Regions from separate parts of the Paenibacillus sp. FSL H8-0259 genome, predicted to be linked through region 1. Evidence: predicted binding sites of a transcription regulator. Region 1 holds the regulator's gene; each other region holds the start of a gene.
What was found. The regulator Rex, encoded in region 1, represses fermentation and respiration genes when NADH is low (regulators of the CRP and FNR family bind a similar motif). The targets are predictions, from matches to a motif close to TTGTGAAATATTTCACAA.

Region 2: a site for Rex is predicted at 1,828-1,845, ahead of pflB (formate C-acetyltransferase). Genes of this name have one in related genera too.
Region 3: a site for Rex is predicted at 1,638-1,655, ahead of qoxA (cytochrome aa3 quinol oxidase subunit II). Genes of this name have one in related genera too.
Region 4: a site for Rex is predicted at 1,893-1,910, ahead of NSU01_RS09545 (flavocytochrome c). Genes of this name have one in related genera too.

What each region holds. Positions count from the first base shown of each region.
Region 1 is NZ_CP150147.1:5,197,577-5,200,772, reverse strand. It holds gene dinG (ATP-dependent DNA helicase DinG) at 1-1,326, shown strand, start outside; gene NSU01_RS22465 (redox-sensing transcriptional repressor Rex) at 1,546-2,199, shown strand; gene NSU01_RS22460 (amidohydrolase) at 2,186-3,196, shown strand, end outside.
Region 2 is NZ_CP150147.1:5,440,965-5,444,160, forward strand. It holds gene pflB (formate C-acetyltransferase) at 1-1,739, opposite strand, end outside; gene adhE (bifunctional acetaldehyde-CoA/alcohol dehydrogenase) at 2,001-3,196, opposite strand, start outside.
Region 3 is NZ_CP150147.1:1,229,451-1,232,646, forward strand. It holds gene qoxB (cytochrome aa3 quinol oxidase subunit I) at 1-329, opposite strand, end outside; gene qoxA (cytochrome aa3 quinol oxidase subunit II) at 373-1,389, opposite strand; gene NSU01_RS05245 (polysaccharide deacetylase) at 1,893-3,032, shown strand.
Region 4 is NZ_CP150147.1:2,253,748-2,256,943, reverse strand. It holds gene NSU01_RS09550 (FAD-dependent oxidoreductase) at 1-178, shown strand, start outside; gene NSU01_RS09545 (flavocytochrome c) at 317-1,876, opposite strand; gene NSU01_RS09540 (hypothetical protein) at 2,056-2,514, shown strand; gene NSU01_RS09535 (PHP domain-containing protein) at 2,621-3,196, opposite strand, start outside.

The sequences.
Region 1 (3,196 bases):
CAGACCCTGCAGTCGTCCGGCAGTGAGCAGGCTTCGGAATGGAGCGGTGTTATCGACCGGATCTATCCGGATCTGCTTACCGTCAAGGAGTCCTGGGATACACTTAGCGACAAGCTCTTCGGCCTGCTGCCTGAACGCAGCGATGCCGGAGCCGGTGAAGCCGGCCAGCTTGTCGCACGCCTGCAGCCGGGCAAGAAGCCCAAAGAGTGGGAGGAGCTGGCTGCTCTGGAGAATACACTCCATCTCAGCTTGAGTGATATCATCCGCAAGGGTGATAAAATGCTCAGTGAGATGCGTGATACGGACAGCCAGTCCTCTTCGGACAGTCTTGTGACGGATATCGGCGGGTTGTTCAAGGACCTGGCCTCCATCCGGGAGCAGATCCGTTTCTTTATGGGACTGAATGACGAGAATATCGTCTACTGGCTGGAGGGGAGCGGCAATTACCGCGGCAAATCGCTGCAGATGTATGCCGTTCCGGTGGATGTGAGCACCCAGCTCAGGGAGCTGTTCTTCGACAAGAAGAAGAGTATCATCCTGACCTCGGCCACCTTGTCTGTGGATAAGTCATTCCAGTTCATGATAGATAATCTCGGTCTTGGTGAGGCTGCAGAGCAGGGCCGTCTGATGACAGCCCTGCTTCCGTCGCCGTTCAAATACCGTGAGCAGGCACTGCTTGTCATTCCCCGTGATTTCCCGAGTGTCAAGGGAAGCATAGGGGATGCCCGCTTTGTGGATACACTGGTCCATTCTCTGGCAGAAACTGCCGTGGCTACCCGCGGGCGGATGCTGGTGCTCTTCACCTCCTACAAGATGCTGCGCCAGGTCTATGATCCGCTGAAGGAGGCCCTGGCTTCGCAGGATATCGCGGTGCTTGGACAAGGCGTAGAAGGCGGCAGTCGGAGCAAGCTGATCCGGCGGTTCCAGGACAGTACAGCGTCAGTCTTGCTGGGTACGAGCAGCTTCTGGGAAGGTGTAGACATTCCCGGTGAAGCTTTGACCTGTCTGGCCATTGTCAGACTTCCGTTCCAGCCGCCTAATCATCCGCTGGCTGAAGCGAAGTCGGAGCTGCTCCAGGCACAGAAGAAGAATCCGTTCATGAAGCTGTCCGTCCCGCAGGCCGTAATCCGCTTCAAGCAAGGCTTCGGGCGGCTGGTCCGCACCGCGCAGGACCGCGGAATCGTTATTGTATATGATACCAGGGTAATCGAATCTTATTATGGGAAGTATTTCCTGTATTCGCTGCCCGGTCCCAAGATGGAGCATATGCTGACGGATCAGATCGTTCCGCGGATTGCAGAATGGCTTGAAGAAGGCGGGGTTTAATAATCCGTCTCCGGTTGATATTATGTATAAGTAATTATTGTTCTGAAGTCCCGTGCTCCACTGCTGCTGCCCAAACGGGCAGTAGTACCCGGAGCATGGTTCCTATAACCGGCTTATCAAGCAGCATATGCTATCAAACCTAAGTGAATGCTTACGAAGCGAGTTTTGCGAAGTTGAATCAAGCAGCATATGCTATCAAAACTTTTAGGAGGAGAAAACATGAAATCGGATAAAATATCGGAGGCCGTCGTTCGCAGACTCCCAGTGTACCTGCGTTTCCTGAACGATCTCCAAAAACGTGAAATCTCAACAGTTTCTTCTCAGGAGCTGGGACAGAAGCTTGATCTCAACCCCGCCCAGATCCGCAAGGACCTGGCTTATTTTGGTGATTTCGGCAGAAAAGGCATTGGTTATGATGTCTCTTATCTGATTGAGAAGATCAGGCATATTCTCAAGCTGGACCAGCAGATTAATGTAGCTCTGGTAGGTGCAGGTAATCTTGGCCACGCCTTGTCGAATTACAATGCTTACTTGAAGGATACGATGAAGATTACAGCTGTATTTGATGCTTATGAGCCTAAGGTAGGCCAGCAGATCAACTCGTTGACTGTTCAGCCGATGAGTGAGCTGGGGGATACCATCCGTGCACAGGGCATCCGCATCGGGATTATTACCGTTCCGGACAGTGAAGCACAGAACGTTGCTGACATTCTGGTGGATTCGGGCATTGAGGCGATCCTGAATTTTGCGCCTGTCATTCTGAAGACTCCGGCCAATATCCGGATTCATGCCGCCGATTTCACTACGGATCTGCAGAGTCTGGCTTATTATTTGCATGACGGAAAGGACGAAGCTGAAGATGAGCAGCAATAAAACCATTATTAAAAACGGGCGTTTTCTGGTGCCTGGCAGCGAAGAGCCGGTGCTGAGCGGTTATATGACCATCGAAAATGATCTTATTACTTACATAGGTGAAGATAAGCCTGTAATTGAAGAGGATGCCGAGGTTATTGACGGCAGCCGGCTGCTGTTCATGCCGGGTCTCGTCAACACCCACGGCCATGCGGCGATGTCACTGCTGCGCGGCTACGGCGATGATATGGTACTGCAGGCTTGGCTGCAGGAAAAAATGTGGCCGATGGAAGAGAAATTCACCGGTGATGATGTGTACTGGGGAACCTCTTTGTCCGTTCTTGAGATGCTGAAGGGCGGCACTACGACCTTCCTCGATATGTATGACCATATGGACCGGGTTGCTGAGGTTACCGAGCAGTCAGGCATCCGTGCTGTACTTATGCGCGGTGTTATTGGCCTTTGTCCGGAAGAGGTGCAGAATCACAAGCTCGCGGAGGCGATTGCTTTTGCCCGGAACTGGCATGGCAAGGCTGACGGCAGAATTACTGCAATGCTCTCGCCGCATGCGCCTTACACCTGTCCTCCGGAGTTTTTCATGAAGTTTGTCCAGGCGGCTCATGATCTTGATCTGCCGATGCACACGCATATGTCCGAAACGCGTCATGAAGTGGAGCAGAATGTGGCCGATTACGGCCTGCGTCCGGTCGCTCATCTGGAGAAGCTGGGAATGTTCACCCGGCCGTCCCTGATCGCCCATGGTGTTCATCTGAACGATGAAGAGATTGAGATTCTGGCCCGCCACAATGTTGGTGTATCCCACAATCCCGGCAGCAATCTGAAGCTGGCCAGCGGAGTAGCCCGTGTTCCTGAGCTTCTTAGAGCAGGAGTTAAGGTCTCCCTGGGTACGGACGGTGCGGCAAGCAACAACAACCTGGATATGTTCGAAGAAATGCGGCTGGCCGCGCTGATCCACAAAGGTGTAAGCGGTGATCCTACAGCAGTACCGGCTCCAGAG
Region 2 (3,196 bases), 240 kb from region 1:
ACCAGTTCAACCGCGATGTTGTCAACAGCGTCGTCGTTGTTACCGTAGCAAGGGAATTCACCTTCAGTTTCGAAGTCGATAGCAATGCCTTCTTCGTTGCGGATCGGTTTAACCTTAGCGTATTTAATTGCGCTCAGGGAGTCGGCAGCAACGGACAGACCGGCAATACCGCAAGCCATAGTACGCAGAATGTCGCGGTCATGCAGCGCCATTTCGATACGTTCGTAAGAATATTTGTCATGCATGTAGTGAATGATGTTCAGCGTGTTGACATAAGTCTTAGCCAGCCATTCCATCATTGGTTTGAAGCGTTTCATTACTTCGTCGTAATCAAGGTATTCGGAAGTGATCGCCGGATATTCAGGACCTACCTGAGCGCCGGATTTTTCATCCTTACCGCCGTTGATTGCATACAACAGGGCTTTTGCCAGGTTGGCACGGGCACCGAAGAACTGCATTTGTTTACCGATACGCATTGGGGATACGCAGCAGGCAATTGCGTAATCTTCACCCCAGTATGGACGCATTACATCATCGTTCTCATATTGGATCGCACTGGTTTCGATGGAAACCTTAGCACAATATTTTTTGAAGCCTTCAGGCAGCTTTTCGGACCACAGTACGGTCAGGTTCGGCTCTGGTGCAGGACCCAGGTTGTACAGGGTATGCAGGAAACGGAAGCTGTTCTTGGTTACGCGTGTTGTTCCGTCTTCAGCCATACCACCGATGGATTCAGTTACCCAAGTAGGGTCGCCGGAGAACAGATCATTATAGTCAGGCGTACGCAGGAATTTCACGATACGCAGTTTCATTACGAAATGGTCAACGATTTCTTGTGCTTGCTCTTCAGTAAGAGTACCTTCTTCGAAATCACGTTGTACATAGATATCAAGGAAAGAGGATACGCGTCCGAGGGACATTGCCGCACCATTTTGCTCTTTAACTGCAGCCAGATAACCGAAGTATACCCATTGAGTAGCTTCTTTGAAGTTATTAGCTGGTTTGGAGATATCAAGACCATGAGCAGCAGCCATTTGTTTCAGTTCGCCCAGAGCACGCATTTGCTCGGACAGCTCTTCACGCAGACGAATCACTTCTTCTGTCATGGAATCCACTTCAAGCTCAGTCAATTGTTGCTTCTTGTCTTTAATCAGGAAATCAATACCATACAGGGCAATACGGCGATAGTCGCCGATGATACGTCCGCGGCCATAAGCATCAGGAAGACCTGTAATTACGCCGGATTTACGCACAGCTCTCATGTCTGGTGTATATGCATCAAATACGCCTTGGTTATGCGTTTTGCGGATGTTCGTGAACATGTCAACGATATTTTGCGGAAGCTCGAAGCCATAAGCTTTAGTAGCGTCGATCATCATTTTGATACCGCCGAACGGTTGAATGGAACGTCTGAAAGGAGCATCAGTCTGAACGCCGACAATTTGTTCCTTATCCTTGTCGATGTAGCCTGGATTGTGGGAAGTGATCGTGGAGACAGTATCGAGGGACACATCCCATACTCCGCCTCTTTCTCTTTCTTCCTTGCTAAGCTGGGAGATAATCTTCCACAGTTCAGTGGTGTTGCTGGTAGGACCTACCAGGAATTCTTCATTTCCTTCATAAGGCTTGATGTTCTTGGCAATAAAGTTATTAACGTCAACTTTCTTAGCCCATGTACCTTTTGTAAAACTTCTCCAACCCGACTTAACCTCTTGTACTTCTCTTTCAATCACCGACATGCTAAATCCCTCCATTTATATTTAGTATATTTGTAGAGATCGCGGGCTTGAAGGTTAATCCCGTGTCTCGTGATCCCATAGCTATTGGTTGTTATAAAATTCACAATCGCGGCTTCATAACTGGGATCGTTGTTTATATAAACATTTTAGTTTATTTTCTGAAAAAGGACTGTGACAAATATCACTCTTTCGGTGATATTTGTCACTTCCATCCAGTTCCATATTAACCTTTAACCTTGTTCTTTGCCAGACAATCTTAAATTAGTTGTCGAATCTTCCGTAGAATGCGTTGCGGTATACATCAGCAAGTTCAGATACCAGCGGCATTTTTGGATTGGCAGTTGTACATTGGTCTTCAAATGCACGGTCAGCCAGGTAATCTACACGGGATTCGAAGTCCTTAGGATCAAAGCCAAGAGCCGAGAAGGATTCTTCGATACCGAGTTTTTTGTTCATGTCGCGGATTGCATTGATCAGGCTGGTTACGCCTTCTTCGGTTGTGCGTGCTGGCAATCCCAGGATACGGGCAATTTCAGCATACCGTTCGTCAGCTACAAAGTGCGAATATTTAGGGAACGAAGCGAACTTCGTAGGTTTCTTGGCATTGTAACGGATAACATGCGGCATCAGGATGGCATTGGTACGGCCATGTGCTGTGTGATACTGTCCGCCCCATTTGTGCGCCAAGCTGTGGTTGATACCCAGGAATGCATTAGCGAAAGCCATACCTGCCAGAGTCGAAGCGTTGTGCATTTTTTCGCGGGCAAGCTTGTCGCCTTGCAGTGCGGATTTCTCCAGCCACTGGAATACCAGTTGAATGGCTTTGATTGCCAGACCATCGGAATAGTCACTGGCCATTACAGATACATAAGCTTCAATTGCATGTGTCAATACATCCATACCTGTATCGGCAACAGCAGTTTTCGGTAAGCTGTATACAAACTCCGGATCAATAATAGCTACGTCTGGAGTCAGCTCATAATCAGCAAGCGGATACTTAGTATTATTGCCAGTTGTCTTGTCTGTGATAACTGCGAACGAAGTTACTTCAGAACCTGTACCGGAAGTTGTTGGAATCGCAACGAATTTCGCTTTGTTGCCGAGCTTAGGGAATTTGTATACCCGTTTGCGGATATCCATGAACTTCTGTTTCAAGCCGTTAAAGTCTGCATCCGGGTGTTCATAGAACAACCACATTCCTTTTGCAGCATCCATTGGGGAACCGCCGCCGAGTGCGATGATGCAGTCCGGCTGGAATCTGTTCATCATTGCAGCGCCTTTTTCTACAGTAGTTGTCGATGGATCCGGTTCAACTTCCGAGAACACTTCGATCGCTACCGGAGTCTGGCGTTGACGCAGGTAATGCTCAACTCTTTCCACATAGCCCAGTTTAACCATCATAGGGTCAGTAATAATAGCTACGCGAGTGATATCAGGCATTTTGGCCAGGTACTGTG
Region 3 (3,196 bases), 4.0 Mb from region 1:
ATGGCCATGAACAGGATCATGATTAGGCCATGCGTGGTAAATACCTCATTGTAATGCTGGGCATCGAGGAATTTCATTTCCGGCGCTGCCGTCTGCAGACGCATCATCATCGCGTCCACACCGCCGCGGAACAGCATGAGCAGCGCCGCGAGGATATACATGACACCGATTTTTTTGTGATCTACAGTAGTAAGCCATTCACGCCAGAGGTATCCCCATTTCTTGAAATAGGTAAGCCCGACGAGAATCCCGATGGTGGCAAGTGCAATGCTGACCATGGCTCCGTATATCAAGGGTTCGCCGTGAACCTTAAATTTGTCTAAATCCATTAGGGTGGCTCCTTTCAGTGTGTTACGTTAAGCTCTTGCAGAGCTAGTGGCCATCATGAGTCTCGGCATCTACGGGTGAGCTTGGCAGCGGCTGTTCGACTTCCGGATCAGGTTCGCTGTCAAATTCGGTTCCGCTGGACGGCTCAGGAGAAGGGTGGATCTCTTTGTTATCCTGATGCTCTTCACTGCCGTTGTCCATATCCATCTCACTTCCGTCACCACTCATGTGTTCACTGTGGTCTCCAGGGGGAGGACTGAACTCCAAATGGGTCGAGGAATAGGTTTTGCGTCCGAGGAAGTCCGTGGCGAGCAGGCCTTTGAATTCATCCTCTGTAAGCTCTGGCGCGGTTTCCTTGACGTCATTCACCCATTCGTCATAATCCTTGTTGCTCATAACAAGAGCTTCAAATTCCATGTGGGCAAAGCCTTTACCGCTGAAGTTGGCATTCTTTCCGATATAAGAGCCTTCGGTATCAGCAGAAAGGTGAAGCGTGGTGAGCATGTCGCTCATGGCGTACTTTTGTCCGGCAAGCTGTGGAATCCATAAGCTGGTAATGGTGCCGAATGAGTACATTCTGAATTCAACTGCACGATGCACAGGCATATTCACGTAGTTAACCGTTTCAATGCCTTCCTCCGGATAGCTGAAATGCCATTTCCAGTTGGAGGATGATGCGTAAATGACCAGCGGTGTCTGATCTTTGTAATCCGCGGCCACGTTCTCAACCTCGGTAGTTGTCTTGACGGTTACAACTGACAAGAAGGCGACGATAATGATCGGGATAATAATCCAGATCGCTTCAAGTACCTTGTTGCCCTCCTCGTGTTCAGGAATATAACCCTCGTTACTCTTCTTCGCCCGGTATTTCACCAGTACAAAGATATATAAGATGTAGACAACTGCCAGAACACCAAGCATTACAACAATGGAGAGAATGATGGTGTCCGATAACGTCCTTGCAGACGGCCCCTTCGGGTTCAGAACAGCGATCGAGCTGCATCCCGGCAGGAGAAGGATCAGGCTTAGAAACAAAGCGTATAACGGTCCCTTTTTTTTCATATAGAACTCCTTCCTTCAATACTACTTTTCATTCGCCGTTCATTAACGGTCTTACTACTTAACCTGTATCTATAGTAAGAACTACTTACCCATAATGCAAAATACATATTTTGTATATTAAGCTAAAAAAGACCTTAAAAATGGCGAACAAGTTAAATATGTGTGATCAAATTGTTACAACTACTTAAAGGTATGATAAAGATCACTGTAGTGGCGCAGTTTAAGCTAATTTTAAGGTTGTTCAAACTTTGTTCAAGATTGCACAATTGTTATTAATTTTGTCACATTTATTTTGGGTCAAAAAGATGTGATTTAACCGCATATTGCTTGCTGTGACAGCATTCGACGCGAATTGTCGTATTTCAGAAAAAAAGCTGAATAATCATTTTCTCATTGCAAAAAGGGTAACAATATTTTAGCTTGCGGTTACAATCTCTCAAATTACGTTATATCTATGTGTGATAAAGTAATAGACAAATATACATAGATTGGAGATTGCTGCTGTGCCCATTAAAAAAATAATGCTGTTATTCTTCTCTTTATTCCTGATTACGGGTCTTGTACAGATCCCTGCTAATGCTGAAGGTAAGACTAATGTACTGAAGCTCGGGATCAACGATAAATTGAGCGGTATAGAAGCCGTGTCTGTAAAAGGCACTTACTATGTCCCGCTGCGTGCTCTGGCCGATGAATTAAAATGGACGCTTACCGGCCTGACCGACGGAGTTCTGGTGTCTGGCGGCTCCGGGTCGCTGACCTTGCAGGGCGATGCCGGCGCTGTGCTCAAAGATGGCACAGTGGTGCCTGTGAGCACTTTTTTGCAGGACGGTAAACTTATGGTTCCGCTGAAAGTAAGCGGGTATCTTGGGTATATCATATCCTTTGCGGGGGATAAATATTTACTCCGGGTGAAGGACGGCTCGGCGGGGCTTACGGATGAAGCCTTTGTCGCCCAGTATGCAGCAGAGCTGAAGCCGAAGGAAACAGTGCCTGCGGCTCCTGCGCCATCCGCTGAACCCGGCAAGCCGGGACAAACCGTGTATCTTACTTTTGATGACGGCCCGTCGGCGACGACTTCCCAGCTGCTGGATATCTTAAGCAAGTATGAGGTGCAGGCAACCTTCTTCATGCTGGGAAATAATATGAACAAATATCCTTCGCAGGTGAAGCGGATTGTGAAGGAGGACTACGGCCTGGGGCTTCATGGCATGACACACCGCAAGGAGAAATTCTATGCTTCCCCGGCTGCGGCACTGGCGGAGATGTCGGGCGATAATGCTGTCCTTAAGAAGCTGACGGGTGCTACTACAACGCTAATCCGGCCGCCTTACGGAAGCAAACCGTATTTCACCAAGTCTTTCCGGGATAAGGTGCTGGGTCAGGGCTATCATCTCTGGGACTGGAATGTGGATTCGAATGACTGGAGATACAAAGAGGACAGTGACAAGATCTACAATACAGTAATGGAGCAGGTTCACACGCTGAAGAAGTCGAAGACCAATCCGGTTATTCTGATGCATGATCAGAAGGCCACCCTCAAGGTGCTGCCGCGTCTGCTAGAAGCGCTTAAGAAGGATGGCTACACCTTCCAGGTCATTACGAAGGATATGGAGCCGGTGAATTTCTGGAAGGATAAACGGTAATCAGAAGGATTTGAATGCAAAAGAGCAAGCTGCGGGAGGTTTCCGGCGGCTTGCTCTTTTTTTGCCGCCCGCCGAATCGCCGGAAATCCTGCATAAAGTACAACAATGCAGGTTCGCGCCGGCTGAATCAGCGGCCAGATGTGTTAGCACGAGAGTAACGGAGG
Region 4 (3,196 bases), 2.9 Mb from region 1:
TCCGGAGTACCCGCACTGCTATTTCATTGAAGGCTACGGGGGCAACGGAACCGTCTACAGCATGATCGCGGCCGAGCTGCTCGCAGATACCCTTGCCGGCAAGGTGCGCCCCGAGCTGGAGCTGTTCTCGCTGACCCGTACAGCGAAGCCTGCGCCGTCTCCGGCAATTCAGGCGTAAGCAGCTGAGCCTGCGGGAGCCTGAATTGCCGGAGACGGCAGGAGCAGCAGCAAGTACACGCAGGAAAGGGATGCTCCGCAAGCCTGATGGCTGCGGAGCATCCCTTTTATAATAAAGCTGACAATATGGAATAATAGCTTATTGTGCTTTTACAAACTCAGCAGATTTGATCCCTGCCTGCCGTCCAAAGATAATAATCTCGGCTACAGAATTCCCGCCGATCCGGTTCTGGCCGTGTAATCCGCCGACTACCTCACCTGCTGCAAAAAGTCCTGTGATCGCTTTGCCGTCTTTGTTCAAGACCTCTGTATTGGTGTTAATCACCACACCGCCCATGGTGTAGTGAATTCCCGGGCCGATTTGGATCGCGTAATACGGTGCGCCGGACAGATCATTATCCATGCCTGTTGTTCTGCCGAATTCCGCATCCGACTTATTCTTCACTGCGCTGTTCCAGGTATCTACGGTCTTCTTCAGCTGATCTGCCGGAACGTTCATTTGTTCTGCCAGCAATTCGATGGTATCCGCTGTTTTGACTACACCCATCTTGATGTACTGGTCCACCGCTTTGACGCGGGATTTCACGCCGGAATCAAACACCAGATACGCTGATTTCTCCGGAAGTGTATTGATGGAAGCTGTCACTTTATCACGGGTATCCATTTCGTTGCCGAAACGTTTGCCCTCGCTGGACACCAGAATTGCACCTTCGCCCCGGACCGCTTCACCGATCAGGTAGGATTTCTCCTGTTGTACAGTCGGGTGAACCTGAATCTGATCCAGATCTACCGTTGTGCCGCCAGCCTGTTCAATCATCCGGATGCCGTCGCCGGTGCTGCCGATCTGGTTCGTAGTCACATAACCCTCGAGGTCAGGTCTGACTTCGGTAATCATCTCCATATTGGCGCCGAAGCCGCCGGTTGTTACGATCACTGCTGATCCGGTAATTGTTTTCTCATCGGCCTGGTTGAACAACACCTTGACGCCGTTCACCTTGCCATCCTGCACTGTAAGTTCCTTCACGTCCGCATTAACGAACAAGGGAATCCCTTGCTCTTGTACATTTCTTACGAGTCCGGCAACCAGATATTGACCGACTGCTGAGCCGTCTTCCGGACGGTGGGTGCGCTTCTCTTTCATTCCGCCGGTAATCGTAATATTGTTCAAACGGATTCCGATCGAATCCAGCCAGTCAATGGCACTTGCGGAATTGTCCACGAAAAAGCGGAGCAGCTCCTTGTTGTTCGTATCATGGCCGCCTGCCAGTGTCTCTTCATAGAACAGATCATTGGTATCCTCGATGCCCTGCTCCTTCTGGAACTTCGTCTGCGAAGCGTTCATACCCGAGGAGGATTTGGTAGTATTACCGCCGGCAACCGGCATTTTCTCGAGAATAACCGGGTTCATGCCGTTAGCCTTGGCTTCCAGCGCCGCCGACATTCCGGCACCGCCTGCGCCGACAATGATGATATCATATTTATCTTTTAACTGATCGTACGGTGTATAGCTCGCTTCGGATGCTCCCGATACGGCTTCGGCTGTCTCTTTAGGTGCAGTGGTTGCTGCAGGCTCTGTGGTTGCGCTATTCTTACCCTTGCTCTCATTGACACTGCCGTTAGCATTGTTGTTACCGCAGCCTGCGATAACCAGCATAACGGAAAGAACGAGTATAAGAGTCGCTGCATATCTCTTTTTCATAGTAACGCTTGCCCCCTTGTGCATATTTTCACAATTATCATATCCGCAAAAGGGCTGTCCTTGGAAGCTTACGTAATTAAAGAAATCATTAAGTAATTAAAGTAAGTGAATTTGCGTGCGGATGTTTATAGTTTTATAATTGGGACTTACACAATCGTATGACTGGGAGGAACTGAACCATGGACAAAAGCAAAAAATATATGCTTGCCGGCGCCATCCTGACCGCAGCTGGTGTTTCTCTAATGACCTATACAGCAAACCGTTACACTTCCTTCAAAAAAGTGGTGGCCAGAACCATCCGGCTGGAGGATATCGCCTCCCTTGAAATCACCCGTCTGTCCTCTGTTCCCGGTGAACAGAAGGATATTGTGGTTACGGAGCCGGAGGCCATCAAACAAATATGTGATGATTTCGCCGACGTCCGGTTAATGAAATCAGCGCGGAATGTAAGCACAGACAACAAATACAGCTATTATATTACCATCGTACAGGCTGACCGGAAGCAGCGGTTTGATATCATTCTCAAGGGCAGGCAGCATATGATTATTTACGATAATGATATGAACAATCCGCATTTAAAAGCTTATAAAATTATGGGTTCCTTCCATCCGCAGGCATTGAATCTGGCTTTTGCTTAAAACCGCAAGACGTAGCGTAAATCATCCCCGGAAGCATAGAAGACATTACCTATGAAGTCATGGCCGGAGGAGTCCGGACATGACTTCATAGTATTTTAGGGCCGCTTTAAGCCAGATAGCCAATCTCCGCTTCATCTCTTGAAGGCGCTTCGCCGGCAAGCTGCTTCAGCAGCTTCTTCATCATGACCGAAGCCTTCACCTTGGTATGGAGACACGGTGAAAGCTCCATCTCATAGTCCCCCTGCTTAATAGCCTCCTTCAATTCCTCAACTGTAGAGCAGGATACATGTAGCCGGTTCATTACGCTGCCATACTGCAGGCATTGATGACTGTCACTGCCGGCAACCACAGGAACGCCAAGCTTCTCTGCAAATGGCGTAATCAGGTTCTTGTAGGCTTCAGCCCCCTGCACGTAAATGTCTTTAGCATTGAAATCAAACGCATCCAGCCGCTTAAGCAGCTGAGGGTCCAATTGATGAAGTGGAGTAGAGGTGCGGAACGGATGGGCCCCTATTTTCCACAGATTGAATTCATCCGCCAGATCCAGCAGTCTTTTGAAAGGAATAAAGCTACACTGAGCAGTGTAATCTTCCAGCAAAGAACGGACAGCAAGAACATTCTCCTTAAGCCCGATCAGCAGGATGTGGCCTGTCTCGGCAATATCCACTTCCATTCCCGGAAA